DNA from 3 places in the Paenibacillus sp. J22FR5 genome. Region 2 is predicted to be linked to each of the others. Evidence: riboswitches for the same ligand, from Rfam matches in the RefSeq annotation. Region 2 holds a riboswitch; each other region holds the start of a gene.
The links. A riboswitch is a leader RNA that binds a small molecule or an ion and turns the genes downstream of it on or off. The one in region 2 is predicted to bind thiamine pyrophosphate.

Region 1: linked by a shared signal. The riboswitch ahead of AC58P7_RS09430 (thiamine phosphate synthase) and the one ahead of thiC (phosphomethylpyrimidine synthase ThiC) in region 2 are both predicted to bind thiamine pyrophosphate.
Region 3: linked by a shared signal. The riboswitch ahead of AC58P7_RS30420 (ECF transporter S component) and the one ahead of thiC (phosphomethylpyrimidine synthase ThiC) in region 2 are both predicted to bind thiamine pyrophosphate.

The regions. Positions count from the first base shown of each region.
Region 1 is NZ_JCAUAN010000005.1:13,598-23,685, reverse strand. It holds gene AC58P7_RS09470 (hypothetical protein) at 1-210, shown strand, start outside; gene AC58P7_RS09465 (aminopeptidase) at 287-1,402, opposite strand; gene AC58P7_RS09460 (ArsR/SmtB family transcription factor) at 1,406-2,017, opposite strand; gene thiE (thiamine phosphate synthase) at 2,630-3,289, opposite strand; gene thiD (bifunctional hydroxymethylpyrimidine kinase/phosphomethylpyrimidine kinase) at 3,286-4,128, opposite strand; gene AC58P7_RS09445 (thiazole synthase) at 4,382-5,149, opposite strand; gene thiS (sulfur carrier protein ThiS) at 5,154-5,357, opposite strand; gene thiO (glycine oxidase ThiO) at 5,341-6,651, opposite strand; gene AC58P7_RS09430 (thiamine phosphate synthase) at 6,652-7,272, opposite strand; TPP riboswitch at 7,418-7,516, opposite strand; gene hflK (FtsH protease activity modulator HflK) at 7,700-8,710, shown strand; gene hflC (protease modulator HflC) at 8,707-9,579, shown strand; gene AC58P7_RS09415 (MBL fold metallo-hydrolase) at 9,944-10,088, opposite strand, start outside.
Region 2 is NZ_JCAUAN010000004.1:77,129-87,216, forward strand. It holds gene AC58P7_RS08330 (peptidyl-prolyl cis-trans isomerase) at 1-964, shown strand, start outside; gene AC58P7_RS08335 (carbohydrate binding domain-containing protein) at 1,134-3,482, shown strand; gene thiC (phosphomethylpyrimidine synthase ThiC) at 3,783-5,558, opposite strand; TPP riboswitch at 5,649-5,758, opposite strand; gene AC58P7_RS08345 (SET domain-containing protein) at 6,113-6,754, shown strand; gene AC58P7_RS08350 (ATP-binding cassette domain-containing protein) at 6,718-8,859, opposite strand; gene AC58P7_RS08355 (response regulator) at 8,960-10,088, opposite strand, start outside.
Region 3 is NZ_JCAUAN010000041.1:7,426-17,513, reverse strand. It holds gene AC58P7_RS30435 (helix-turn-helix transcriptional regulator) at 1-768, shown strand, start outside; gene AC58P7_RS30430 (DUF3105 domain-containing protein) at 769-1,500, opposite strand; gene AC58P7_RS30425 (methyl-accepting chemotaxis protein) at 1,684-3,129, shown strand; TPP riboswitch at 3,192-3,301, shown strand; gene AC58P7_RS30420 (ECF transporter S component) at 3,438-4,034, shown strand; gene AC58P7_RS30415 (ABC transporter ATP-binding protein) at 4,039-5,628, shown strand; gene AC58P7_RS30410 (energy-coupling factor transporter transmembrane component T family protein) at 5,619-6,416, shown strand; gene AC58P7_RS30405 (YuzC family spore coat inner layer protein) at 6,513-6,893, opposite strand; gene AC58P7_RS30400 (nitroreductase family protein) at 7,556-8,143, shown strand; gene AC58P7_RS30395 (pseudouridine-5'-phosphate glycosidase) at 8,232-9,146, opposite strand; gene AC58P7_RS30390 (carbohydrate kinase) at 9,151-10,088, opposite strand, start outside.

The DNA of each region.
Region 1 (10,088 bases), on a different contig from region 2:
CTCAAAACGAACCTTACCACGCAGGAGTTCCTCTTAGGGCAGGACACCACGGCTTATCAGAAGACACCATACATCGGCCGTCATGGCTGGGTCAGCATACGGAACATTGACCTTGTGCCTTGGACAGAGATTCAGGATATGTTCGTGGAAGGGTATACGCGAACGGCTCCCAAGAAGCTTGTCAAGCAGTTAAAAGGTATCACGTCATAATACGTTGTTCACCACAACAAAAAGGTTGCCCACGTCTACACGACGTTGGACAACCTTTTTGCTGTGGTACGGAAACCTATTTCAAGTTTTCTGGATTTAATACAAGAAGCTCGGGAAGAACGAAAATGCCGTCCTTACGGATCAATACATCGTCAAACCAAATTTCGCCGCCGCCATACTCAGGACGTTGGATGTTCACCATATCCCAGTGCAGCGAAGATTTATTACCGTTGTAGGCATCATCATAGCAATTGCCAGGTGTGAAGTGGAAGCTGCCATCGATTTTCTCATCGAACAGAATATCCTTCATCGGGTGTTGAATATATGGATTCACGCCAATCGCGAACTCACCTACATAGCGTGCGCCTTCATCCATATCGAAAATTTCATTGATGCGGTCCGTATCATTCGCCGTCGCTTTGACGATTTTGCCATTTTCAAAATGAAGCACAACGTTCTCGAAAATAAAGCCATCATGCGGCGAAGGTGTGTTATACGAAATAACACCATTTACGGAATCACGAACCGGAGCGGAGTAGACTTCACCATCTGGGATGTTCAGCTCGCCGTCGCATTTCACGCCGCCGATCCCTTTGATCGAGAATGTCAAATCCGTGCCAGGGCCGACGAGACGCACTTTGTCTGTGCGATCCATAAGCTCTTTCAACGGATCCATCGCTTTGGACATTTTGCCATAATCCATCGTACATACGTTGAAGTAGAAATCTTCGAACGCATCTGTACTCATGCTAGCCAGCTGCGCCATCGAAGACGTTGGGTAGCGCAGAACAACCCATCTCGTATCCTTCACGCGGACATCGAAATGAACTTGTTGATAATACACGGAGTTATACAGTTTCATCCGATCGGAAGGAATATCCGACAGCTCATAGATGTTAGCGCCGCCGCGTACACCAATGTAGCCTTGCATCTGTTTCATTTGGAACGCATCTGCATCTGCCCACGTTTGCATTTGAGCTTCCGTGCCGTTCATAACGAGTTCACGTATTACAGCGTGATCACGCAAGTTTACGAAAGGATGCGCACCAGCAGCATGAACTTTCTTCACGATTTCTTTAACCAGTGCTGAATCAATCCCGTACGCTTCAATTAAAATATTTTCGCCAGCCTTAGCTTTCACGGAGTAATTCACCAATACGTCTGCAAGTTTCGTTAATCTAGGATCCAACATGGCTTATCTCTCCTCTTCGGTCGCGGGTTCGACGGGGTCAAATGCCCTTTCATGCGTCTGAAAGCCGACCGTCGTCAAATAGAACCAGTCCCCATTCTCTTCTTGCTGGGCATCGAGTTCATAAATAAGATCACGAAATTTCCTCAACCATTCGGCATATTTCGCTTTGCTCATTTTGACTTCAACCTGCGTCATAATAATCGGCCACTGGGATCGGTCGGGCGATGGAATTTGAAACGCCTCTTCCGGTGCATGAATCGCTCTGTTTCTAGCATGTCCAAGTACACTCAATGTACGTTCGCGGTAATAATTTTCTACCTCAGACACGTACGGGAGCAAGTTCTCACCAGGCACAAAACCACGTGCGACTGCACGGTAAAATTTTTGTACAATACCATTCTTAAGCTCCGTACGAACAACGAAAATCAAATTATGACGTTCAAGCTCATTCAAATGATAATGCACCTTTGCGCGCGCCATCCCTAACAGTTTGGCCAACTGCTGGCCGGTATAAGCTTTCTCTATGAGATAAAGCAATACCCTAGCGCGAAGTGGATCACTAATTGTTTTGAGTTGCTCGAGTTCTTCAATGATATAAACAGGTTGCAGTTTCATCGTGGATCCGACCTCCCTCTCTTGTACCAAGGATAGACTTTTACGCCGCGCTACTAATACGAGTGTATTTATCTCGAAAAGCCTTGCGACATGGCGCTTCTTGGTCAACTTTTAATCTCTTAAAGAGATTAATTAAACGACGGTCAAATCTTTTTAACCGTATCATAATGCTAAACAGAATCTATGTCAATTGCGGTTTCTGACACGAGGCCTTTGTTTATGCGACATTTCACCGCGTTACCGAGTTACCGAAATTAAGCTTTCTCCTATGGTAGCAAAAAGGGACGTTTCTGTCACCAATAAAGGTAGAAACGTCTCCAAGAAATAGTGTGAGAGCGAGAAACGGAGAGTCTAGTAGGTGGTTATGGGGGTATGGGGCGCGTGTGTAATGAACATACGACAGTTGCTCCTACTAAACGTAGGAGTGAAGTGTGACGTTGTTCCTACTAGTCGTAGGAGTGAAGTGCGATACTGCTCTGCTAGACGTAGGAGGAAAGTGCGACGCTACTCCTTCTAGACGTAGGAGGAAAGTGCGACGCTGCTCCTGCTAGACCTAGGAGGAAAGTGCGACGCTACTCCTGCTAGACGTAGGAGTAAGTGCTACTACTGCTCCTAATTCGGGAGCAGTGAGCGTAACGCCTCGGCGGCTTCGCGCGGTGAGCGGCTACCTGCGATGGCGCTAACCACCGCCACGCCGTCCGCCCCTGCGCGGATGACCGCGCCTGCATTCGTGGCATCGATGCCCCCGATGCCCACGAGCGGCAGCTGGATGCCGCCTGCGCGCATCCGCGTAATACCGGCAGGCCCCTGGGCCTCACGCGCATCAAGCTTCGTGCGCGTGGCGTACTGGGGGCCTACGCCGAGATAGTCGGCGCCTTCGGCCAGCGCCGCCTGGGCTTCGCCCAGATCGTGGGCCGATACGCCCACGATCATGTTCGGCAGCCGCTGCCGCACAGCGGCGGCTGGGGCATCCTCTTGGCCGATGTGGATCCCATCGGCCTCAAGCTCTAGAGCAAGCCGTTCATCATCGTTCACGATGAACGGGATCGCGCGCTGCGCGCAAAGGCGGCGCAGCCGTGCGCCCAGCGCGAGGAGCGCGGGCCCCTGCAGAGCGCCGGGGCCCTTCTCGCGCAGCTGAAACATCGTGATGCCGCCATCAATGGCGGCTTCCAGCACTTCATACGGGTCCGCCCCGCCACAATTGGGGCTGCCCATCACGAGATATAATTGCAGAGCTTTGCGCAGCTCGTCCGAACTCATTGCAAGGCTCATCGTACACCTCCCGTGGCAATATCCTTTAAATCAGCGGCACGAACACCTTGTTGATACGCCCAATGATTCGTCGGGCCATGCCCGCTCCCGATGTTCAGCGGCTCCGAGATCGCAGCGTGGATGAAGCTTTTTGCCAATTGAAGAGAAGCTGTCGTCGTGAGCCCCTTCGACAGCCCCGATGTCAGGGCCGCCGCAAACGTGCAGCCTGTTCCATGCGTGTGCTGTGTAACCAACCTCTTCGCACTAAATTCGGTAAACGCATTTCCATCATAGAGTAAGTCCGTCGCCTGCTCCGTGTTCGCTTCATGACCGCCTTTGATCATCACATGCTTGCAGCCGTAGAGATGAATACGCATGGCCGCCTGTTTCCGTGATTCCCCGTCTATGATCCGTATCCCGCTAAGCGCCTCCGCTTCGGGAATGTTCGGTGTTACAACATCAGCTAGCGGCAACAACGAATGGATCATGGCATCAATCGCCTCTTGCTGTAGGAGCGAAGCCCCGCCCTTGGCAATCATCACAGGATCTACAACAATTTGCTTCCATGCATACTTCTTAATCGCAGCAGCCACAATACGAATGATGTCTCCGCTAAAAAGCATGCCTGTTTTCAACGCATCTGGCTGCAAATCTTCCCCGATGGACGCCAGCTGGCGTTTGATCGCTTCTGCACTCATCGGGTAAACCCCTTGCACGCCGAGCGTGTTCTGCGCGGTTACTGCCGTGATCACAGACATTCCGTAGACGCCCAGTTCTTGAAACGTCTTCAGATCCGCTTGAATGCCCGCACCGCCGCCGCTATCCGACCCAGCGATAGTCAAAGCTTTGTAAATGGCCACGTTACTCCCCCTCTCCCACATTTTTTCGTAACTATATTTTCTAACGGTCATGACGGCCGTTATAGTTGCCTAATTAGCTTTATCCATGATCTAACGGACACCACAGCCGTTATCACATCATAATCACCCAATTGATAACGAAATTCCGCTGTATAGCGTCTCCTGTGTCCGTTAGATTTTCAAAACCTCATATTTATACCAAATAGCGTCTTCCATGTCCGTTAGCCAGTATCCGTATTTGCAGGGCTTTCCCCTACACTCGACTCAACCCATCCATCGGGCTGCTCGCCGAAGCATATCGCTTCTTCGGAATGCGCCCCGCTTCAAAGCCCGCACGTCCCGCTTCAATCGCGAGCTTCATGGCATACGCCATTTTGACAGGATCCTTCGCGCCTGATACCGCCGTGTTGAGCAGCACACCATCTGCTCCCATTTCCATCGCCAGCGCCGCATCCGATGGTGCGCCAATCCCTGCATCCACGATCACCGGGACCGTCGCCTGCTCGATGATGAAGCTCAAGTTCAGCGGGTTAATGATCCCTTGACCTGTGCCGATCGGTGATGCACCAGGCATAATTGCATGCACGCCGAGAGCTTGCAGACGTTTAGCCAACAAGACATCGTCCGACGTATACGGAAGCACGATAAAGCCTTCCTCCAGCAGCATTTCCGAAGCTTTCAGCGTTTCAACTGGATCTGGCAGCAGCGTCATTTCATCACCGATCACCTCGACTTTGATCATATCGCATAAGCCCGAGGCTTTTGCTAATCGCGCGATGCGAACGGCTTCCTCGGCTGTCTTAGCACCTGCTGTATTCGGCAGCAAGGTGAAATTCGACACATCCAGCATCGATAAGAAATTCGGCTGACTCGCCTCAAAAATATTCATCCGCCGCACTGCAAACGTCAAGATTTGGGACTCACTGACATCCACCGCTTGTTTTTGAATCTGAAAATCTGGAAACTTCCCCGTACCTAACAATAGACGCGAGCGAAATTCATATGGACCGATTTTTAACATGTCTTTATCCTCCTCCAACGAAATGAACGATCTCAATTTTGTGTCCTTCCGCAAGCTCGGCGCCAGCGTGATCCTCTTTATGTAAAATGGCGGCGTTATGCTCCACCACGAGCATTTTATCGCTTAAATCGAAATGCGCGAGCAGCTCGACAACGGTCCGAATGGAATCGGGTACGTCAACCTGCCCCCCATTAATGTACAGTTTCAATGCTTATCAGTTCCTTTCCTGTGGCTGAAAATTCTTCTTCCTTAACCTCGTGACTCACTCGCGTGGTCTCTGGCGAAAGATCTGGGCTGAAAGCATCCAGCCATGGTGCTAACGGTTGTATCACTTGCTCGCTAATGTCCAGTTCGATTTGTTGCCCTATGTCAGCACCCAACGCTCCTGCTCTAGGTTCTGTTCCTCCAGCTACTCTTGCACCCTTACCTGCATCTCCGCCCAAAATCCAATCCGCCATCACCTTCCCGGTGATCGGGCTCAGCAAAATCCCGTTGCGGTAATGACCGCACGCTACGAACAACCCCTCATACCTCGGCACCTTGCCGAGGTACGGCAGTCCGTCGGCCGTCTGCGGGCGCAGCCCCGACCAAGCCTTCTCCCAGTCACCATCGCCGAGCGCGGGCATCAGCCCCCTCGCGCGATCCATCAGCTCGGCTAAGCCCGAGAGCGACACCTTGCGGTCGTAGCTGTTCGGCACGACCGTCGCGCCGACCACCAGCCGTCCGCCGGCTTTCGGGACAATATAGCACCCTGGTGTGAACAGAGTTTTCTTCAATAAAGGCTTCGGCGTCCTAACGGAGAAGCACTCGCCCTTCACGGGATACATCGGCAGGTCGATGCCGATGCCTGCCAGCAGCTGACCGCTCCACGTGCCTGCGGCGACGATGACTTGGTCGCTGTAGAGCGGACCAGCGGCCGTCAGCACGCCGATGACGCGCTCCTGCGCGGTCAGCAGCCCTTGCACCCCAGCGAAGGGTTGCACCTTCGCCCCCAGCACCCCCGCAGCCTGCGCGAAAGCTGCCGCGAGCTGCGGGGCATCCACCTGCCCATCCTCGGGCAGGTAAAGGGCTCCGCGCGTCGCCTCGCTCAGCGCGGGCTCTTTGGCAGTGGCTTCAGCCGCGCTGAGCCACTGTGCCTTTTCGCCCGCCGCGCGCTGGAGCTTCTCCCGCGCGCGCAGCTCTTTCTCTTGAGCGTCGCTGAGCGCGACGTTCAGCAGCCCTTCACGGACGAGACCGATGTCGATGCCCGTGAGTTCTCGCAGTTCCCCGCTCAGCTCGGGGAACATGGCACGGCTTTGGCGCGCCCACTGGAACAGTGCGCCTGTGTCCTCCATCTCGGACTGCGCACCGAGCATGCCTGCTGCCGCAGCCGAGGCTTCCTGGCCAAGCTGACCGCGCTCTAGGAGCGTGACCGACTGCCCTCTTTTAGCCAAGTAATACGCGATAGATGCTCCGATGACACCACCGCCAACGATGATGACTTCTGATCTTGTTGCTGTCATTTAACTCACCTCTAACTGTTGAAGCTCATCTTGATAGGCTTTTACTGCTCTTATGGGATCTACCGCTTCCCAAATCCCACTCATAACGGCGATTCCCGCTGCTCCTGTCTCCAGAACAGACTTTACCCTCGCAGGTGTCATCCCACCAATCGCAATGACGGGGATATTAACGTGATTAACTACTTGTCGTAATTGCTCCAGGCCTCTAGGCGGCGCGCCACGCTTCGAGTTTGTCTCAAAGATATGACCGAACAAAACATAATCGGCTCCCTCTTTTTCATGCCATTTCGCTTCATCCGCATGATGCACAGAGACCCCGATACGCTGGATCCCTTTAAGAAACTCATCCTGAATCACAAGTGAAGGCGTCGTACCAGGAAGCTGAAGCCCGCCTGTCTGTAAAGCTAGAGTAATCGATGGAAATCCGTTGATGTACAGACTTTTTGCAGGAATCCCTTGCTCCATTAAGTACTGCACACCGATGAAAACCTCATCCAAGGACTTCGATTTCTCTCGAATATGAATCGCCGTAACATACGGGTGAATCTGTAGCGCAATCGTCGCCAGCTCTGACCAAGATAGCTTCCCATTGGATATGACATGCAGCTCTTTCTCTGTCACCTACGGCTCGACTCCTCTCAACGAAACATCACTTCTCTTTAACAAGCTAATCATCCTGACTTTGCTGTGTGAAACACAAAAAAACCACTTTCCTTAGAAAAGTGGTTGTAGGCTGCCGCATCATATACAGATATCCAAATCGGCTCCAAAGCTCATTCCACTTTCCTCCGCTGGCATAAACCAGATCAGGTTCAAAGGGTTCAGTTTATACTGTCTCAGCCTCTCGGCGCCCCTAGGGATTCATTCGTATGCAATTGATAATTATCATAGCATGACAGCTAACTCTTGGAAATAACAATTTTCCGATACATCCCTCAGTGGAGCTGCCCTTCTCTTCCAATTGAGAATTCCCCCTCCTCCTTGAAACAATTTCCAAACTCCCCCGTATACCATAATCAGTAAATTTATAAGTAAAGGGGTGTTTGCCATGGATCCATTTGTATTGCCAGAACCAGATCGACGAAGACCTACCTCGCTCCCTCCGGGCTTAGTGACCAAAATCCTAGCCGGCCTCATCATCGTTCTCGTCCTTATTTTTGGTTCGTCCACCTTCTATACGGTGCAGGAGCATGAGAAAGCGGCCATTTTAACATTAGGCAAATATACGACGGAGAAGGAAGCTGGGCTTCACTTTAAACTCCCCTTCCCGATTCAACAGGTGATTGTACTGCCTGCCAAAAAGACACAGCGTATCCAGATCGGCTTCCGTGAAACGAATGGTAAAATCACGCCCGTCGAAGAGGAAGCAATGATGATTACGGGAGATGAAAATATTTTATCTGCCGATGCGGTTGTGGAATGGAATATCAGTGACATGCGTGACTACTTGTACAACATTGATAACGCGGAATTGTTCCTTCGTAACTCAGCTAGTGCGGCGATACGTTCTGTCATTGGTTCTACGGCTCTCGATTTCGCCATTACTGAAGGAAAAACTGAGGTCCAAGGCAAGGTCAAAGAGCGATTAATTGAGATGCAAACCAAATATCAAACAGGCATCCATATTGTCGATTTGAAGTTCCAAGATATCGAGCCTCCAGCTGGCGATGTGCAGAATGCTTTTAAAGATATAACCAACGCACGCGAAGAGAAAAACACGAAGATTAACGTGGCGACGAAATATGAAAATGATATCCTTCCTAGGGAGCGAGGCAACGCGCAAGCCCTTCTTGAGAACGCCGAAGCCCAGAAGAAATCTCGGATTTTGAATGCTCAGGGGGATGTTGCGAAGTTCAACGCCCTTTATGCGGAGTATGCAAATAATAAATCGGTCACGGAAAGCAGGCTTATCATCGAGACGTTAGAGAAAATATTGCCGAATGCCAAAATTTTCATCAGTGACAGCGCCGGCGAAACGGTTAAATATTTACCGATTAATGAGCTGTTGCGCACACCTACTGCTGCAGCCGGCCAGACGCAAGGAGGAGCTGCGAAATGACCTTACAACGCAAATGGATTTTTAGATCCATCCTTGGTGTCGTTCTCGTTTTTTTCTTTCTGATCTCTATATTCATTGTCAAAGAAGGGCAATACCGCGTCGTTCTTAAATTCGGAGAAGCCGTTCGAATTCAAACGGAGCCTGGCATTCATTTAAAAATCCCGTTCATTGAATCGGTTCGCACGCTTCCTAAATATCAGATGGTGTATGATAGCAAGCCTACTTCTATTTTGACCAAAGATAAGAAGCCTATCGAAGTTGATAATTATACGGTATGGCGGATTGATGATGCCCAGCAGTTCCTGCGCACGATTCAATCGATCACAGGCGGGGAAGAGCGCATTGATGCTGCGGTGTATAACACCGTTAGACGTAAATTATCCGAGATTAATTACAGCGATATCATTAGCGAAAATACACAGCGTGGTAACCTGAACGATGAGATTACGAAGGAAGTTTCGGAATTGATGGAGCGCGATAACTACGGTATCCAAATCGTCGATGTGCGCATCAAGCGCACCGATCTGCCCGATTCGAACAAGCAAAGCGTGTATAAACGGATGATTTCCGACCGCCAATCCATTGCGGCGAAATACTTGTCCGAGGGGGATGAAGAATCCAAGAAAATCACCTCCAAAGCCGACAGACAAGCGAGCGAATTAATCGCTCAGGCACAAGCCGATGCGAAGAAAATTGTAGCCGAAGGCGAGCAGGAAGCGGCTCAAATTTACAACTCCGCTTACGGCAAGGATCCTGCCTTCTACAATTTCTACCGTACGCTGGATAGTTACTTGGTGTCATTTAAAGGGGAGCCCGTGATTATGCTGCCGATTGATTCCCCGTACACAAAAATTTTACTTGGTAAATAAGATTGTTAATTTTAGAGCGTGTCCTCTTCGGATGGCACGCTTTTTATTGATGTCATTAACTTCCGCATATAGCGAAGACCACTGGATTTATCCAATCAAAGTCAGATTTTTCGCTTCAAAATCATCATTCTACTGTATTTATCCAATGGGCAACCTGCTGAGAGAGGGCAATTGGCAGGGGGACATGGGAGGTAGGACCGTGCAAGGGCTGGTTGTAGGCTTGGACTCGTGTCTTGTGGCTTGTGGCTTCTGGCTTGATACTTCTGGCGCTCAGCGCTCGACTTTCGATTTTCGGCGTTCGGTTTTCAACCTTCGAGCTTTCGCACCAATAGCTTTCAACCTGTCATCCTCTCCCCTTCCCCACTCACACCCACTCCCCATCCCCGGGAATCACAACTTGCCCCAATACCCCTTCCACTGCCAACCTGCTTCGCAAGTCCGCTCTCGTAACATGGCAATGGTTGATCGTATCCATATGCACAGCAACAACTTTCGTGAATGGCGCGAAT
Region 2 (10,088 bases):
TAATGGTGTTTCCGTGGATGAAAGAGAAGTTCAACTCATTCTTGATCGACAAAAAGCTTCTGTATACGATTATTTTCAGAAAAAATATGGCGCAAAAGATTCAAGTCATTTTTGGACAGATTCCTTTCATGGGGAAGTACCTAATGAGATGGCAAAGCAGAAAGCTTTGGATGAACTTTCCAAAATCAAAGTACAACAACTTTTAGCTAAACAATTTGGGATCTTAGAAGATTTGAGCTATTCTCATTTTTTAAATGATCTTCATAAAGAAAATGATCGACGTAAACAAGCTTTAGCTAATAAAGAAGTCATTTACGGTCCCACCGAGTTCAGTGAAAAAGCCTATTACGACTACTTTCTTAGCCAAATTAACAGTGGAGTGAAGAAGAAACTGGTGGAGCAGAAATGGACGATCACTGATGAGGAGTTGAAGAAATTATACGATATGGAGAAAGATCGTCTTTTTGCAAAACCTGCGACAATGCGCATTCAGAAAGTAGGGCTTTCTTTTCTGAATAACAGCAACATCATGGATGAGAAGAAGAAAGAGGAAGCGATTTCGATCATGGATCAATTTAAAAAGAGGACTATAGAAGGACGAACATTTGAGCAAGAAGTGAACTTCCAAAAAGAAGACCAAGGCATGAACTTGATTCAAGATGAGCAACTATTTAATGAGGATTCTTTTCAGCAAGATTTTAGGATGTATGGAGAACTATTAGCAAGTGCAGAGGCTCTAGCTGTTGGAGATGTTAGTGATGTAATCGTAGCTAGAGATAATCATGCATACGTAATCAAATTAATAGAAAAGAAATTAAATGGCTATCAAGAATTTGATCAAGTCAGAGAACAACTTAAAACCATGTATATAAACCAAAAGTATGAGGATTTAGTAGAGGGGGAACAAAAAGAAGAACGCATTAGGATTAATCAAAGTGAATGGAAATCTTTGGAGTTGCACTAATATTACCATAAGTCGACCTGCTCGGAGTTACGGGAAGGGGGTGAGATACCTATGTTTTTAGTGTTCCAAATGTGGTAATGAAAAAAGCATGTTCAAGGGAAGGAGACATTTAATTAGTTTTGGCAAGGTGAATCAACTACTAGTAGAAGAGGTGATATCATTGCATAAAATGAAAAACAGAAGAAAATGGACTTCCATAACACTAATGATGGCGTTGGTGTGTTCATCTATTATTTCGTGGAACATCGCACCAGAGACAACAATGGCTGCCACAGGATACTATGTGGACTGTTCAGCGACAAGTAATGGTACAGGTACACAAGCTAGCCCATGGAACTCGTTAAGTAGTGTGAATAGCCATACATTTTCAGCAGGGGATGCTATTTATTTTAAAAAGGGAACTGCATGTTCAGGACAGTTAAAACCGCTTGGTTCGGGAACTAGCGCCAGTCCTATCCTCGTAGATGCCTATGGATCGGGTTCTACACCAGTACTTAATGGCGGTGGCTTGACGGAATCGACGGTGTATTTACTAAATGTTGACTACTGGACTGTGCAAAATTTAGAAATTACGAATGATGCAACGGCTGAAGCACAAAGAAGCGGTGTTTTAGTAGAAGCGACAGATAATACGATTCATAATGGAATTGTCATTCAAAATCTAACTGTTCATAATGTGAAAGGGTTATCAGACCGGACAAAATTTGGGCGATATTCATCTGCCGGTATTTTGGTTCGTGTACCTTTGAGTTCAGTGGCAGCAACTGGTGCTTTTCAAACCGTCATGGTAAGCAACAATAGTGTCTACGATGTTACTTGTATGGGAATAGCTTCAACTGCTGGAGATTATGGTGGTATTCCCCATACCTACATCGGAGGTTTAACGGTTCAAAACAATACGATTCAAAGGGCGCAGGCCGATGCTATTTATATTGGAGCTGCAGATACGCCGCTTATTCAATATAATGTGGGCTACGATCAAGGATACACAGCATTAAATGTAGGTGTGATAGCCCAAATGTGGTCATCAGCGGCTAAAAATCCGACCTATCAATACAATGAAGCTGCAAGAATTGTACTTACTAACGATTCCCAAGCTTGGGATTGCGATTGGGGAATAACGGGGACTTGTACGTATCAATACAACTATAGCCATGATAATTCAGGTGGATTCTTTCTAAACTGTTCAACTTGTGCAACTCCTAACAGCAGTCAAACTGAAGTACTTCGTTATAATATTAATCAGGGCTATAGTAGGGTTCGAGATGCTGGAGCAGGAACAGCTCAAAAGGTATATAACAATGTCTTTTATAGTCCGAATGATACCATAACTACTGCAAATATGGTGTTTACAAGCAATGCACAGGTTAATAACAATATTTTTGTTAGTAATTCTGATTCTGTTCTGTATGAAAGAACGGGATTGACATATGATTACAATCTATACTATGGTTTTATACCGCCTACGGATGCTCATAAGATCATTACTGATCCGATGTTTGTTAACCCTGGCACAGGAGCAGATGGTAGGGGTACGGTAGATGGGTATAAATTATTACTTGGATCTCCAGCTATTGGGACCGGCAAAGTCATCTCGGGTAATGGAGGGTTAGATTTCTGGGGAAATACGGTTTCGGCAACTGCTGTTCCTAACATCGGAGCATTTAATGGTACAGGAACCTCTGGCAGTACGAGTATCGTTGCGAATGCTGGCTTTGAGTCAGGTGCATTAAGTGCGTCATGGAGTAATACAAGAGGTACTGGAGTAAGCGTTGTAAACAGTAATGTGCACAGCGGTGCTAATGCGATTCAACTGACTGGAGCGAGTGTAGGGGTTAATCAAAATATAGTTGGTCTCAAGCCGAATACAGCATATACGTTAACTGGCTGGGCGAAAGTATCTACAGCAGGAGATGTTGTTTCTATTGGCGTGAAAAACTTTGGAGGGACTGAAACCGCTCAAACTACGACGACAACAGGCTACACGCAATTAACTGTCAATTTCACAACCGGCTCGACGAATACCACCGCTCAAATCTATGTTTGGAAAAATAGTGGAACAAGCATCACATACGCGGATGACTTCCAGGTTGTCCAAACGAGTCCAACGAACGTTGCTGTAAATCCTGGCTTCGAAACAGGCGCAATAAGCCCATGGATCAGTACTTCTGGATCAGGGGCTAGTATTGTCACTGGCAATGCGCATAGTGGTACATATTCGGTTCAGCTAGTTGGTTCTGGTAAAGGAGCACATCAGATTGTTACGGGACTAGCACCGAATACGACCTATACACTCACTGGTTGGACGAAGGTCACCACTGCAGGAGATAATGTGGCTATCGGTGTGAGAGATTATGGAGGGGCTGAAACTTTCCAAACCACAACTTCTACCACATATACACCTCTTTCGGTTACTTTTACAACTGGCGCTACAAATACGAGTGTTCGTATTTATATTTGGAAAAACAGCGGCACGAGTAATACGTATGGAGATGATTTTGTTTTAAACAAAAATTAAATAACCACAAGAATCTTGATTGTTTGAGGAGTACTAAAACTCTAAAAACGATCAAGATTATGATACAAATTGCAGAATATATAAAGGTAGTGCAGACTGGTTCAACTCCAGGAAATCACTGCTCGGTTTAGGAATCAGAAGTGTCAGTTGAATAACATTCGAGCCTATTGGGGCGAAATGGTCAAAGATGGGGCGGAGCGTTGGCAGAAGAATAATTGTATAAGGGTTGCCGCAGCAACCCTTATTTCTTTACCCAAAACGCGGTCGCTCATCCTCGAAGGACTTCAATAGACGTTTTTCTCACGTATATAGGGCATGACCAGCTTTCTTAAACTCCTCAGACTTTTCGCTCATCCCTTTTTCAATGGCTTGATCTTCCTCAAGGCCTTGTTGTTTGGCGAAGTCTCGAATATCTTGGGAAATCCGCATGGAGCAGAACTTAGGACCGCACATCGAGCAAAAATGAGCGACCTTGGCACCTTCTGCAGGAAGTGTCTCATCATGGTACTCAATGGCTCTTTCCGGATCCAAGGATAAGTTGAATTGATCATGCCAACGGAATTCAAAGCGTGCCTTGGATAACGCATTATCGCGATCCATAGCGCCTTTATGTCCTTTCGCTAAATCAGCGGCATGAGCAGCAATTTTGTAAGTGATGACGCCTTCACGAACGTCATTTTTATTGGGCAAGCCCAAATGTTCTTTGGGGGTTACATAGCACAGCATGGCAGTTCCAAACCAGCCAATCATCGCTGCTCCAATGGCGGACGTGATATGGTCATAGCCTGGTGCAATATCCGTTGTTAGCGGTCCTAATGTGTAAAAAGGAGCTTCGTCACAGATTTCAAGTTGTTTATCCATATTTTCTTTGATTAAATGCATAGGGACGTGACCAGGACCTTCTACCATGACTTGTACGTCATGCTTCCAAGCGATTTTGGTGAGTTCACCTAATGTTTCTAGCTCTGCAAACTGGGCCTCATCATTCGCATCTGCAATGGATCCTGGGCGTAACCCGTCGCCTAATGAAAAGGATACATCATAGGTTTTCATGATTTCACAAATCTCTTCGAAATGCGTATACAGAAAGTTTTCCTGATGGTGGGCGAGACACCAAGCAGCCATAATGGAGCCGCCTCGTGAAACAATACCTGTTACTCGTTTGGCTGTAAGCGGAACATAACGGAGCAGAACACCAGCATGAATCGTAAAGTAATCGACACCTTGCTCGGCTTGTTCAATAAGCGTGTCACGGTACACTTCCCAAGTTAAATCTTCTGCTTTTCCGTTCACTTTCTCTAGTGCCTGATAAATAGGGACTGTACCAATCGGAACAGGGGAATTGCGTATAATCCATTCTCGGGTTGTATGAATGTTTTTACCCGTAGAGAGATCCATAATATTATCTGCGCCCCAGCGCGTTGCCCATCTCATTTTTTCCACTTCTTCTTCAATGGAAGAAGATACAGCGGAATTCCCTATATTCGCATTGATCTTGACTAGGAAGTTTCGTCCAATGATCATGGGCTCGCTCTCTGGATGGTTAATGTTTGCAGGAATAATCGCTCTGCCCCGAGCAACCTCGTCTCTTACAAATTCTGGAGACACATTCTCTCGAATCGCGATATATTCCATTTCGGACGTGATGATACCTTGACGTGCATAATGCATTTGGGTTACATTACGACCTGTTTTCGCTCTCATCGGGTGACGATGTAAGCCCGGAAAAACTTCAGTAACGCTCTCTTCCTTGGCATATCCGTTATCTTCCGGTTTAATCGTTCTTCCTTCATACATTTCAACATCGCCGCGTTCTACAATCCAATTCAAACGATTCGGCGCAATACCAGCGCGAATATCGGTTTGGATTTCCTCATCTGTATAAGCGCCACTCGTGTCGTACACACGAACAGGGGCGTTTTCCTGCTCACCGTAAGCTCCTGTAGTTGGACTTAATTTGATTTCACGCATCGGGACCCTGATGTCCTTACGTGAGCCCTCGACATAAACTTTTTTGCTTCCCGGAAAAGAAGATGTTGAAGAAGTGACGTTTTCTTTACTTGTTTCCATTGACATATTATTCCTCCTATTAGTTGATTTCGATCAAGCGGAGGATTCATGCTGCGAAAAAAAGACCGCATCTCTAATAGAGGCGGTCTCCTGGTATACAAAGAGATCTTGTGTTCCTCCGCTGGCATTATCCAGATCAGGTCTAACGGTCGATAGTTATAACTATCCTCTCAGCCTGGTCTCACCAAGCTCCCGTGACTATGCACTTAGGTATTAAATCTACACGTTTTTTACGCTATTTGCAATCTTTATTTGAAAACATGGATAGGCGAAAAAATGTTGTATTGCAACTTTGGTGATGAGAAGATACAATTTCTAGTAAATTCGTTTTCGAAATGGATGGTGATTTTGTTTTGAAAATGCCTTTCATTTTACGCCTTTTCGATAGTCGTAAAAGTGCACTTTCGACCATCATCGCCTCCAATTTATTTTATCGGAAGTGGGTACGTTTCCTATCAGAATAGGATGATGTTGTGGATAAAGCGATGCTGTAGCTGTATTTATTCTTTCAAAAAAAGCAGGAATCGACAAACGAATCCATAATATATTAGGAAATAAAAATGATGTCGATTTTAGACGAGGAGAGTATTGGCATGATGCATCCGCATACGGAACTGCGTTACATCGATGAAAAGATCGGGTTCGGGGTATTCGCTACCCAACTCATTCCTAAAGGGACGATTACTTGGGCGCTCGATGAATTGGATCAAATTCTGGAGCCGGAAGCTGTTCAGACACTTGATGAAGACCGGAAGAAGCTTGTTTTGAAGTACTCCTACCGCAATCAGGATGGGAAATACATCCTTTGCTGGGATAATGGCCGCTATGTTAACCACAGCTTCCATGCCAATTGTATCGGAACAGCGTACGAGATTGAAATTGCAGTCCGCGACATTCAACCTGGGGAGCAGCTAACCGATGATTACGGCTCATTGAACGTTGATGAACCGTTTGAATGTTTCCCAGAGCAAGGTACGGATCGAACACGAGTAATGCCAGGTGATTTGCTGCAATTCGCGGACATATGGGATGAACAAGCGTTAGACGCTTTCCGGTACTACAATAACGTTGAACAGCCTCTTGCTCATCTGATTCGTCCGGAGTTTCAAGATAAAATAGAAATCGCTGCTAGCGAACAGCGATTAGTAGATTCTATTCGAGCCATTCATTTTGAACGTGTTTCTAAGAATGCGGTTAAATGAGGAGCGCGCTTCATTAAGTCTTGGAAAAATTCGCGCTGCAGCGTGATAAAGACAACCGGTAAAAGCGTTTGTATAGTAGCTGTTCGGGGAACGTTGCGAAGTAAAGCGACTTCCCCAAAGAAATCTCCGTCGGACAGGACAGCAACCCGATCATTGTTACCGGTACTGTTCTTTTTCAACACTTCGACCTTACCCCTAACAATAATGTAAAACTTATCCCCAGGATCACCTTCGTGGATGATTGTACGATCTTTGGCATACGATTCCGTAACGAAAAAGTGGGAGATATCTCGAAGTAATAATTCATCCATTTCTGAAAAAATCGGAAACAGCTTCATCCTCTCTGAACTAATCTCAACGTGATATCCGTCCTCGCTAATGTCAAAGCCGTTCTGCTTCGTCCACGATTGCTTATAACGTCCTTCCGGCAGCTTTAGTAATTCCTGATGACTACCTTGCTCGGCAATTTCACCTTGATGCATGACATAAATACAGTCAGCATGCTCAGCCGACGCAAGTCGATGGGTGACAGAGATAACGGTCCTCGCGGCTGTTATTCGTTGTAACGTCTTATTGATCGCCACCTCGGTTGCCGGGTCAAGTGCCGAGGTAGCTTCATCCAGAATAAGGATTGCCGGGTTGCGAATGATAGCACGGGCAATTGCGACACGTTGCCGTTGGCCGCCGGACAACCGTCCACCACGTTCACCGACATCTGTATCGTATCCATCTGGAAGGCTAATGATGAAATCATGGATTTCGGCTAAGCGTGCTGCTTCTATCACTTCTTGGTCGCTAGCTTCCGGCTTGCCAAGACGAATATTTTCACGGATGGAGGATCGGAATAGGAAGCTTTCCTGAAATACGATGCCGATTTGAGAACGAAGCGATGGCAGTGCTATTTGGCGAATATCGGTTTCATCGTAACGCACAGAGCCCATCTGCGGATCATAGAAGCGCATTAGCAGGTTAATGATTGTGCTTTTACCGGAACCGCTGGCTCCAACAAATGCAGCAAAGGTGCCTTTGGGAATCGTAAGATTGATGCCGTTCAAACTGCGCTGTTCCTGGCTATAAGCGAATGTGACATCGAGAAATTCAATATGGCGTTCAAACTGTGGCAGAGTAACGACATTCTCATTGCTTGGAACACTCGGTTGCTCATCGAGCAGTTCACGGACTCGCTGCATCCCGGATGTAGCTTCAATAAATTGAGGTGCAAGCCAGGTTATGGCCGCAACCAAATAGCTGAGGCTCAACAGAATCGCACTGAAGGCAAGAAGCGAGCCAATGGAGAGGATGCCGAAGTAAGCTAACAAGGATCCTACGCAAATCGTCATCAAGTTTAAGATCATTGTGCCCATATTGGTCGTACGATCGATCAGAAAGTTCAAGAAGCTGGATCGGCTCGATAAGTTCAAGTATTGAAGCATACGATCAGAGAAGCGCTGAATCATTAAGGGCTGAAGTCCAAACGCTTTAATAACTGGCTGAGCACTCACATTTTCCTGTACGGCAGTAGCGATTTTGGCCTGCTCTTCTTTTAGCTGATAACTGGCGTCATAAGCCTTCTGACCGAATAATTTGGGTCCGATCAGACAAAGCGGCAATCCGATCAACGCAAGTAAAGCAAGCTGCCATTGCAGGACAAACAGCACAGCTACGTTTAAGACCAATCCTAGAATGGATAAAAGTGCGTAGGGGATGAGCTTGATAAACGTATCGATTGAAATAAGATCACTATTAAATCTGGAAACAATGTCTCCACCGTTGATGCGATGGAAGAAGTCGGTGGAAAGGCTCTGCAGCTTCTCAAACAGCTGCTTGTAGTAATTCGTAACAATGCGGGCGCTGAGACCTGCGAACATGCGGTCACGGTACATACCGACTACGACAGAAGCAAGAGCTCCGGAAACCATCAAGATAAGAATCAGCAGCAGCAAGTTATATTGCTGCGGAACGATGGCCAAATCAATAATGAATTTGTAGCTAAGCGGCATGAAGGTTTCGAAGGCGAGCTCTACGAGAAGAGCGGCAAACAGAAGTCCAGTTTGAAGTTTGTACTTCAGGAAAGAGGAGAAGAGTAAACGGACAAAGGAAAACATGAATAACCTCCTGGGAGTATACCAAGCTATTTTCTCTATTTTAGCATTGGGGTCGCATTTGGGGAATTACAAATCCGCGGAGGGAAATCCTCATTAAGAATTACATTCCGAGCCTGAATTGCCCAGGTGTAATGTTTTCAAATTTTTTAAACACTTTGAAAAAATGCCGCGGATTTTCGTAGCCAACAAGCTCCGCAATCGTGTTGATCGGCCATTCCGGGTTCTCTTGCATGATTTGCTTGGCTTTAGCAAGTCGAAACGTGTGCAAGTAGTGAAGAAAGGTCAGTCCCATCTCTTTACGAAACAACATGCTGATGTAATTGGGATGCATTTGCACATGATCGGCAACGACATCGAGCGATAAATCCAGTTTGTAATTTTGTTCCACGAAAGCGACTATTTTATCAATGGTATGTATGTTCGGATGGTGGTGGTCGGTACGACGCATATAGCGAATTAGCTGTGCAAGGATCTCCGCTACACGGACATCCTCAAGCATGGCGCCGCTGGATGAAAATAGATGGGCTGCGACTTGCTCGCTCCAGATAGCTTCAGGGGTTAAGCCGACGTTCTGCAAATAGAGTCCGATGCAGACTAGAAACTGTTCGCGCAGTTTGCTTTGGCAATCGGAATCGCCGGAGAAATACAGAAGTATGGGCTGCATGTCCTTCTCGATCTGCTCGATAGAGATTTGATGGAGTAACGAATGTTCAATATAGTGCACAAGGTTGTCATAGCAGCTATATAGGTTCTTCGACTCATGTTTGAAGACCGGTACGCCGTAGCTGCCAAAATACCGATTGAATAATAGCGATGCCATCGCTTCTATATACAGATTACGTAAGCTATCCTTATCGTCCTTGTTCCCGCTGGCCCCCATGCAATATCCACTGCCTTGTATCCTCTTTGTATTTATAAACTCGCCGCATGCATGGTGCAGATCAGCGTCGGTCAGAACATGCGTCCCATTCGCAATAAGGACGGTCTGGCGCAAAAAGTGTGACTGGGTTTTGTAGACCTTTTTACTAACATGCTCTAAAGATTTCATAATACCCTTGAGATGTTCGGCAGCAAGAGGAGGTTCACTTTCGTATGCCTGAACGACAATGATGGTTGTATACGGATGGGGAAGAAGGGGCTGTAGTTGCTCCGGCTTGAGCGGCAATTCCTCGAGTGGTGTATTGTATAGGATATGTTCTTTGAGCAACAGCAGGTCGTGCTCGATTGTT
Region 3 (10,088 bases), on a different contig from region 2:
TTCCACTATGATAAAAGCAGCACATGGAACGAGGAACAGCCGAATAACCGTCCGGATTGGACGCTTATTTTCGTGATCTATGGCCGCTGTGTGTACTGGATTCACGAGAAAAAACAAGTGCTGGAGAAAGGACAATGGCTGCTCATTCCGAGTGATACCCTATATTATGGGCGAAGTGTGCCTACGAAAATTCATGAGAAATTTGTGCTGCATTTCGATGCACAGACAGCTTCGGATATTTTTCCGCTGCTCCAACAGTCGTCCTACACCTCTCGACTAACAGGCAAATTCGACATTATCGCCGACCGGCTGCGCTTGATGTACCGAGGGTGGCAAGACAAACAGCCCTATTACCAGGCGCTGTGTGAAGCGCACTTGCAAGAGCTGTTTGTGTATCTTGAGCGGGAGTGGGATCAAGTGGCCACACTATCTGCAACCTCACTTCTCGTGGAGCAAATGAAAGGGTATATTCAGAATCATTACCGCGAGCATGTAACCAAGGACGAGTTGGGCGCCTGCATTAGCCGATCGCCGAATTATGCAGCGTCCCTTTTCCGCCAGGTAACGGGTCAAACCATCAGCGAATTCGTTCATGTCACGAGGATCAAAACTGCCGTGTACATGCTGCGGCATTCCGCACTGACCGTAACCGAAATAGCCGAGTTCATCGGCTATAACGATCCTTCTTATTTTTACCGCGTATTCCGAAGAATTACGGGCTTAGTGCCGACTGAGCTGGTTTCAGATCGTGAAACGATTCGTAAATAACTACATGGTTCCGCCGCCAAGACGCACGTTCGCTGGAATTTGCTCAGGACCTTTGTTGATATAGTCGTGAATAAACGTACCAACGCTAGCTTCATCGAATTTGGCGAGGGGCATTGTTTTCGTCCAAGCCGTTACAACAACCTCTTGATCTGCGGGAACGTCAGGATTTGGAACTGCGAGAACACCTGCGCCAGCCGACGTGAAGTGGGTCAAGTACTCGATTTGATCGAGCAGCTCCTTCGGTGCATCCGGATGATAATGGATGATGATATCGCCATGCTCCAGGTTGTGGACAAGCTTCTCATAAGGGGGTCTCTCCTTATAGAAACCGAACTTCAAATCGTGGGGGCTATGCGTACCCGAGGTAGGGATTTTCATCTCATACATCAAGGTGCCATCCTTGTGATCGCGTCCATAATCTTTATCCGTCGTGACTTGAATAGGTGCTTTGAAATTAAGCTTGTCTAGACTATATTTGCTGGCGGAGCTTTGAATGAGCGAAGTGCCTACACTGCCTATTGCGATAATGAGCAGGGCATGTGAAATGAGGAGCCAGGTTTTATGCTTCTTTTTCAAGGCTTGCTTTTCGGCTTTTTTCAACCGAGAGGTGTTATCTTTGTTAATTCTTGCTGCCAGCACGTAGCCAATAATCGCTGCAATGAGTATGGCTAGTCCGATAAAGAGCAACGTTGTCATCGTTTCAGTCCCCTTCTGCATCGTGGAATGATCCATCTTGGATAAGCTTCCTTATTGAAAAATAATGAAGACACTACAAATTGTAGTTTTTCTACTGGGTAGAAGTCAACTTCTAATGAGATCCTGATTTTGGAATTTAAAATAGAGGGGTTGGAGACCTACTTGTTGAATAGTGTAGGAAAATGTCTAAACTTGTAGATAGAAATTAGGGGGAGTACGATGTCTGATCAACTGCTCGAATTAAACAGAAGGAATAGCTTAATGGTAAAGCTTTTATGGGCGTGTCTTGCACTTGGGCTTGCGGCTGCGTATACGTCTGTATCCATGATGATAACCATTGTATCGGCCGGCGTACCGATTGCCATCTTATGCTCGATATTAACTTGGAAGAAGATTGCAATTCTTTATACGAAGTATATTATTACGTTCGGGCTTAGTGTGATTTCCTATTTTTTCATGTCGCATAGTTCATCGTTATTTGGCCTTTTTATTTTGTACCTAAGCTTAGCCCTCATTTCTTTATATATGGACTACAAACCGCTTGTGCTGAATGGTGTGCTAGGGCTGATTAATATGAACTATTACATAACAACGCTGACTCCACATGTGGATCCGATCGGGGTAAATCTTTTTTATTTGCTCACCATTATGATACTCATCGGTCAAGGCCAAATCGGTACAAGAATGCTAACTAACGTTGTTAGAAGCGTGAAAGAGACCGAGCTATCTCGGATAAAAACGGATGAGGTACTGTCAGGTGTGCGCACGACAACAGAAGTGCTTGGTATATCAAGTGGGAAATTGCAAGAGAATGCCGCGGTGACAGGTAGAATTACAGAGGAAGTTGTTGCTGCTTTTCAGGAGATTACCATCGGTATTGAGTCACAAGCTTCGAGCATTAACGATATTACGACGGCTATTCAGAATGTGAATGAGACGGTTGAACAGACCACTGCGGCATCGAATACGATGAGCAGCAGATCCCGTGACACGGCGAGAATGACGAATGAAGGCAAGACGCAGATGGAAGATTTGTCACTCAAAATCAATGATATTACTGTCATTGTGACGGAGACCTCCGGCATCATGAATGAAGTGAACGAAGAAAATGTGAAAATCGGTAACATTGTTTCCACGATTGCGGATATCGCTAACCAGACGAATTTGTTATCACTCAATGCATCTATCGAAGCTGCTCGTGCAGGTGAGCATGGGAAAGGCTTTTCCGTTGTTGCTAACGAAATTCGGAAGTTAGCGCAAAATGCCCACATCGCATCAACGGATATCTCAGAGATCTTAGGTTCTATTCAGTCGAAGGTCGGTATTGCTGTTGAGAAGGTTGCCGTTGGTTTTACAGCTGTAGAATCAGGGAAGAAATCGACAGATAGTGTGAACCAACTATTCGAGGTCATCAACACGAATACAGCGGAAGTGATGGAGCAAGCAGAGCACCTGCAGCGCATGAATCAACAATTGCAAATCTCATCGCAGCGTGTTGCAGATGAGATGACGTCCGTTGCAGCGATCACAGAGGAGTCTGCGGCTTCCGTTCAGGAAGTGCTGGCTAGTGCGGAAGTGCAGCAGCATCGCGTGCAGGATATTGTGGACAGCATCCGCCAATTGAACGGATTAACGCAGGATCTGAAGCATCTAATCGAGAAATAAATCGCCTAGTGGGAAAAAAAGGATTGCCAAAAAGCTGGCAATCCGCTACAGTTAAGCCAAATGAATAGCAACACGGGTGCTTGATGAAGTCAGGCTGAGATAGTGGCCCTATGCCACTGACCGTTAATCTGATCTGGATAATGCCAGCGTAGAGAACTAATGTGCCATTTTTGCACTAAGTTTAAGCCTGCCGTTAATCCGGTGGGCTTTTTGTGTCCTTAGGGGACGATGGAGCGATTTACCCTAGGTTGGCGTGTTCGCCTATCTCATTGACAAATATGGTTTGGGGAAAAGGAGTCGATTTGAAAATGGCACAGCAAGCAGCTAGTAAAAAAGGGTTAAAGTTGACCGACATTTTGATCACGATCGTGATATCCGCGGTGTTCGGGGTGATTTATCGAATTTGGGGACCGATTTATGATCTGTTAAAGCCGCTAGGCTTGCATGCGGAGCAGTTGAGCTACGGTATGTGGTTTATGGCCGCAACGTTCGCGTTCCTCGTCATTCGGAAGCCAGGGGTTGCGCTATTAGCAGAAGTGGCAGCAGCGACGATTGAGGCGCTATATGGCGGTTCATGGGGTGTGGCGACGCTTGTGTTTGGTTTGCTTCAGGGGCTTGGGGCGGAGCTGGTATTTGCTGCCTTCCGTTACCGCCGCACAAATGTAGGGGTTACGATTCTCGCAGCCTTCGCTTCAGCCATCATGTCCATTTTTGTAGATACCTACTACGGCTATATCGATCAGCTTACCTTCTGGAATTACATATTGTTTATTAGCTTGCGACTACTGGGCAGCGCCTTAATTGCCGGCGTGTTCGCCTACTATTTAACTAGTGCATTGTCACGCACGGGTGTGCTGAATCTGATTCGCCCCGTTTCCAAAAAAGATTACGACGTACTGGGGTAACAAGATGAGTGAAGGAATGAGCGTTACGAATCTACGGTTAAAATATCCCGGCGATGACGCCCCCCTGATCTTTCAGGGGGTTTCCTTTTCCATCGAGCCAGGTGAGAAAGTGCTGCTTCTGGGGCCAAGCGGTTGCGGCAAATCGACCCTGCTGCAGGTGCTTAGCGGCATTGTTCCTGACATGATTGAGCTTCCGCTCAAAGCGGATGAGATTCGCCGGCCTAGCCGATGGGGCTATGTATTTCAGGATCCGGATACGCAGTTCTGTATGCCATATATCGACGAAGAAATTGCATTCGTGTTGGAAAATCAGGAAGTGCCGCGGGAAGAAATGCCTGCGCGTATTCGGTATTATTTGGATCTAGTCGGGCTTCAGTTGCCCGATGCTCACATGCTGATTAGTACGCTGTCTCAAGGGATGAAGCAGCGATTAGCTATTGCTAGCGTACTTGCGCTAGAGCCTGAGGTGCTCTTCCTTGATGAACCCACAGCGCTGTTAGATGAAGAGGGCACAAGGCAGGTATGGGAGACAATTCGGGCGATTAGCACCGATAAAACACTTGTCATCGTGGAGCATAAAATTAGCGGGATGCTGGATCTACTCGACAGGCTGATCATTCTGACACCTGAGGGTGGGGTTTTGGCGGATGGCTCGCCGCAAGCTATTTTCCACGCGTATAAGGAGCAAATGAGGGAATACGGCATTTGGTATCCGGAGGTGTGGGAGGATTATGCGAAGGAGCGAGGGTCTGAACTCACTGTGGAAGAGATGCCACAGGAGGATTGGCAAGAGCAGGTGAGGGGGAATTACCGAGGGAGTGTGCCGGAACATCTGCCGGCGGATCTGGGGGAAGGCGGTCAATTGAGCACGCATCCTAGCATGCAGCAGCTAGAGCCTGTTATGGTCTTCCAGGATTTCATCGGGCTTCGCGGTGGGCAGATCAAGACCTCTGTGGATAACTTTAGCGTGTATCCTGGCGACTGGATCACCGTTGTCGGTGCCAACGGTGCAGGCAAAAGCTCGCTGCTCCTTGCCATCATGCGGCTCATACCGACCCGCGGAAGCTGCGTGATCGCGGGCGCCAAGGGCAACAAAGTCGAGCAGCTTGCGGAGCAAGTCGGCTTTGTGTTCCAGAACCCGGAGTTCCAGTTCGTCACGAACTCCGTGGAGGAAGAGCTGACCTATGGCCTGCTAGAGGGTCAGCAAGGGCAAGGGGCAAAGGCTGAGCTGCTGCTCCGGCAGTACGACCTGCTCGCGCTGCGCGAGCGGCACCCGTTCCAGCTCTCGATGGGCCAGAAGCGCAGGCTGAGCGTGGCGTCCGCGATGGTTCGCAGGCCACGCATCCTGCTGCTGGATGAGCCCACCTTCGGGCTCGATGCGCGCGGCACGCTGCTCATGCTCGAGGGGCTGGAGCGGCTGCGCGCCAGCGGGACGGTGATCGTGATGGTCACCCACGATCACGAGATCGTCCAGCGCTGGGCCACGCGCGTCTGGCAGGTCGAGGCGGGGCGCATCACGGAAAGCGTTCCAAAGTCGCTGCCAGCTCAAGCAGCGCATGTCGCCACGGGAGGTGAGCCGCTGCTATGCAAATAACGTTCAGCTTTCGTGAAACGTGGCTGCATCGCGTGAATCCGGGTGTGAAGTTGGTCTTGGCGATTCTGCTATTCATCGTGGTCGTCTTCACACATAACATCAACACGATGCTGATCTTGACGTTGGGCGCGCTATTACCGCTGGCTCTATTGTCAGGTCATCCTGCGAAAAGACTGTTGCTGTATGCTTCGCCATTTCTGCTGATCTTTGTGTCATCCGCTGCCGGGATGATGATGTTCGGTACGGGCGATACGCTTTGGTATCACCTCGGGATTATTCGAATCACGGAGGAGAGTTTCTACCGTGGCATCCATCTTGGCCTGCGCGGGCTGCAAGTAGCCGCCGTTGGCTTGCTGTTTAGCTTAACTACGCGGCCCGTGGCGTTATTTTACGCGATGATGCAGCAGTGGAAGGTCGCACCGAAGTACGCGTACAGCTTCCTGGCGGCATTACGCATGCTGCCTGTCATTCTTGAGGAGCTGCAGACGCTTCGCTATGCGCTCAAGGTCAGGGGCAAGCGCAAGCAGCGGAATCCACTCGCATCGTGGTATACCACGATGCGGATGATCGCCATTCCACTGCTGGCTCAAAGCATTCGCCGTGCCCATAGGACAGCGATAGCCATGGAAGCGAAGCGTTTTTCGATGAGTCGTAAACGCACGTATTATTATGTATCTTCCTATTCTAGGTTAGATGTGTATTACAGCCTTTATTGGATCGTGTTAGTCGCTGCTGCCCATTGGTTGGCGGTTACGTGGCCGCTCTTGGGCAGCGTAGACGTTCGTTGAGGCCCTGGTAGCAGCCAATCAAAATCTAAGAGAGCGCCTACGCAGCAAAGAGCAATCCTTACCCCGCATATGTGGGGGGGGATTGCTCTTTGCTCATTATTCGCCCCATTTGAGTGAAAGAGTCAGCTGACAACAGGGGTGTGTTTCTGCGATGTGAGGACCGAGAGTAAACTGAATAGCACTTGGTGTGTAGCTGGTTACGATGGCGGATTTACAGCCAAAGGTGTGTACGATACGGTCTACTTCTTTTTGATTGCCGCTCTGGGCACTCATCATTAATTGATTGGCGATCTTAGGGTCCGCCAGCTTGCTGATAACGATGGAAGCATCCTTCACCAAATGCTCAGTGGAAACGATCGAGCCAGAGAGCATTTTAGTATTAACAGGCGGAAAGTTGCGGTCCCACGCCCAGTAAGGTGCGTAGTGGTAAGGATGAGCAGGATACTGATGATACTGAACGGGGGGATACGGGTACAAAGTTGGGTCGTTGTACATCGAGACCGACCCCTTTCTGTAAAATGATGATCACTAGCAATATATGTGAGATGTAGGCGAGTGTGCATGGGCTGATCTGGTGTTTCGTTGGACAGGACAACTGTGAGGGAGAATGCGAACCAACTCGATTGGAGCAAAAGGACTACTAGCAACCTTTCTGCCAACGGATAAAAAGCTGAACATGACGAATTAGTCGTCGAGAATGGGCTGACTGAGAATGATAATTATCCTCATATACTAACTTTTAATTAACTGCTTTTAAAATATAAGTAAGGTGGTTGTGGTTATAATAAACACAAGGAACACAACATTCGGAGGAGGTAGATATCATGGGTAAATGTGCATGCGGAAACACGCAAAACGCTGAGGGGAACTGCGACGGTTCACACGCTAAAAAAGACAAATAAGGTTTGGCACATAGAATATTTATAGGAGGACTCCACGAGGTTAGGCTCGTTGGGGTCCTTTTTGTGTTTGGGCTGGTGGTTGATGCGTATATTTATAAAAATTGAAAATAAGGGTGGGACCATGTACATTAAATTTAGATGAAAAACGTAAATGGGTGTTACGGCCAAGGCATGGCAGCGAACGGCTCTGCGAGTGAACTAGCTGCAAATAATTTAACCGAAGTGGGAGTGGGAAGCATGGATGTGAAAGAAGCGATTCGCCAGCGTCGCAGTATTGGGAAACTCAAGCAGGACCCCATCGCGCACGCACTTATCGAGGAGATATTGGAAGCCAGCGTCTGGGCACCGAATCACGCGAATACCGAGCCATGGCGGTTCTGGGTGATGTCGGGTGAAGGCAGAAAGCTGCTGGGACGCGGGTATGCTGAGGTCGCCGTGGCAGAAGCGAAAGCAGGTGCGGATGGGGCACTTACCGATGAAGAGGAAGAGCAGCTGCGTAGTAGCAGTGAGAAGAAAGCGTTCCGAGCTCCGCTCGTCATCGCCGTGGCAGTCTCGCCTGCCGAGAAGCCAGTCGTGCCGGTGATCGAGGAGTATGCGGCTGTTCACTGCGCCGTACAGAACATGATGCTGACCGCACATGCTTTGGGATTAGGAACCATCTGGCGTACGGGCGATCCAACGTATCATCCGAAAATGCAAGAGAACTTCGGGCTCGTGGGCAAAGAAGAGATGGTTGGTTTCATCTATATCGGATACCCTGAGGTCATTCCGACGAAGGCAGCGCGCGTACCATTTGCACAAAAAACGCAATGGATTACGGAGTAATTTACTCAAATAAGAAGGGACATCCCTCTCTGAAGATGAACTGCGCGTAATGCGTCTATCATCTGAGAGAAGTGATGTCCCTTTATTTTTAGTTCTTCAGTGCAACCGCAATCCTAGCAGCGGTTTGCGCGTTGTGGTAAACGAGCGCGATGTTCGTCTCCAAGCTGCGCCCTTCGGTCAGCTGTTTAATCCGCGCTAGCAGGAAAGGCGTGACCTTCTTGCCGGTCACGTTTTGCTCTTTGGCCTCATTCAGCGCTTGCTGGATGACGGCTTCGATTTCGACATGGTCCATAGCGGATTCCGCAGGGACCGGGTTAGCGATGACGGCGCCGCCGCTCAAGCCTAGCTCCCACTTCGTGCGGAGCATAGCGGCCACGTCTGTCGCCTCATCGAGGCGGAAGTCTACGCCGTAGCCGCTTTCGCGGGCGTAGAAGGACGGGAACTCGCTCGTTTGGTAGCCAACCACCGGCACGCCGTGGGTTTCCAAGTACTCGAGTGTACGCCCAATATCGAGGATCGATTTCACGCCGGCGCAGACGACGGCGACGTTCGTTTGCGCTAGTTCCGTCAAGTCAGCGGAGACGTCCATCGAGGTTTCACCCTCGCGGTGAACACCGCCGATGCCGCCGGTAGCGAACACTTCGATGCCAGCTAAAGCAGCGCCGATCATCGTTGCGGCTACCGTTGTCGCGCCGATTTTACCGGAGGAGAGGATGTACGGGAAGTCGCGGCGGCTCACTTTTTCCACATGACCATTCGTCGCGAAAGCTTCGAGCTCCTGCTCGTTTAAGCCGATCTTGATTTTGCCATCCATGATGCCAATCGTTGCAGGAACAGCGCCATTATCGCGGATAATTTGCTCCACCTTTTTCGCCATTTCGATATTTTGCGGGTATGGCATGCCATGAGAAATAATCGTCGTTTCCAACGCTACGATCGGTTTATTGTTTGCGAGAGCTTCTTTCACTTCGTCGGTAAAAGTTAAGTATGAGGTAGGTAACATGAGTTTAATCTCCTTTAGTCATGGTGTGTATCGTAAGTTGTAAGCGATCCTCGTTCAGCTCGCTGGACGTGGATTGACTGGTTTGCAGGGTAATATGCGCAGCGGCAAGGCCGTATTCACAGGATCTCAAATAGGTTTCTTGACGAGTAACGCCGTAGACAATACCGGCCAAGAAAGCATCGCCTGCTCCTGTAACTTCGACGACTTTGGTTGGGATCGGAAGGAACAATCGTTCGCCTTCTTCACCTACGTACAGAACACCTTTGCTGCCTAGCGTAATAAAAACATGCTTCACGCCGCGTTCTCGAATGACTCTAGCAATTTTCGTGTGGTCAGGCTCTAAATAGTACATATCGACCACATCCTGATCCATAGTCAGTGGTGTATGGGCTAGCTGAACCGCTTCTTCTAGATTTGGAAAAATAGCCGTCACACCGGAAAGGTCACTTGGAAGCTTTTTCGCCTTCTCCGAGGAAACAGGATCGATGAAGAGAGGGATATTCTCCTCCTGACATCGACGAATTAGCTCCTCCAATGTGTCACTAGGTAGATTCGTATCCGCGATTATGAGCTTGGCAGCAGCAATATGAGACCATTTGTCCCGGAGCATCGCAGGCGTGAATTTATCATAAATGTCCATATTGGCAAAAGCGAGAAACATCTCCCCAGATGTGTCGAGGAGTGCGGTGTAGGACCCGGTGTTCTCGCCATTCAGCACAATGGCTTGACTGACATCGACGCCTCGACGCCTCGTTTCTTCGAGCACCCACTGGCCTGCTTTATCGTCACCGACTACCGTTAGGAGAGCCGTTTGGCAAGCCAATCCGGCTAAGGCTTCTGCGATGTTACGAGCAACGCCTCCGCAGGACTCAGTAACCGTCACGGGATTGGAGGAGGCCAAGCGGATAGCTTGCTTGCTTATGGCTTTGCTGTCAAGATTCG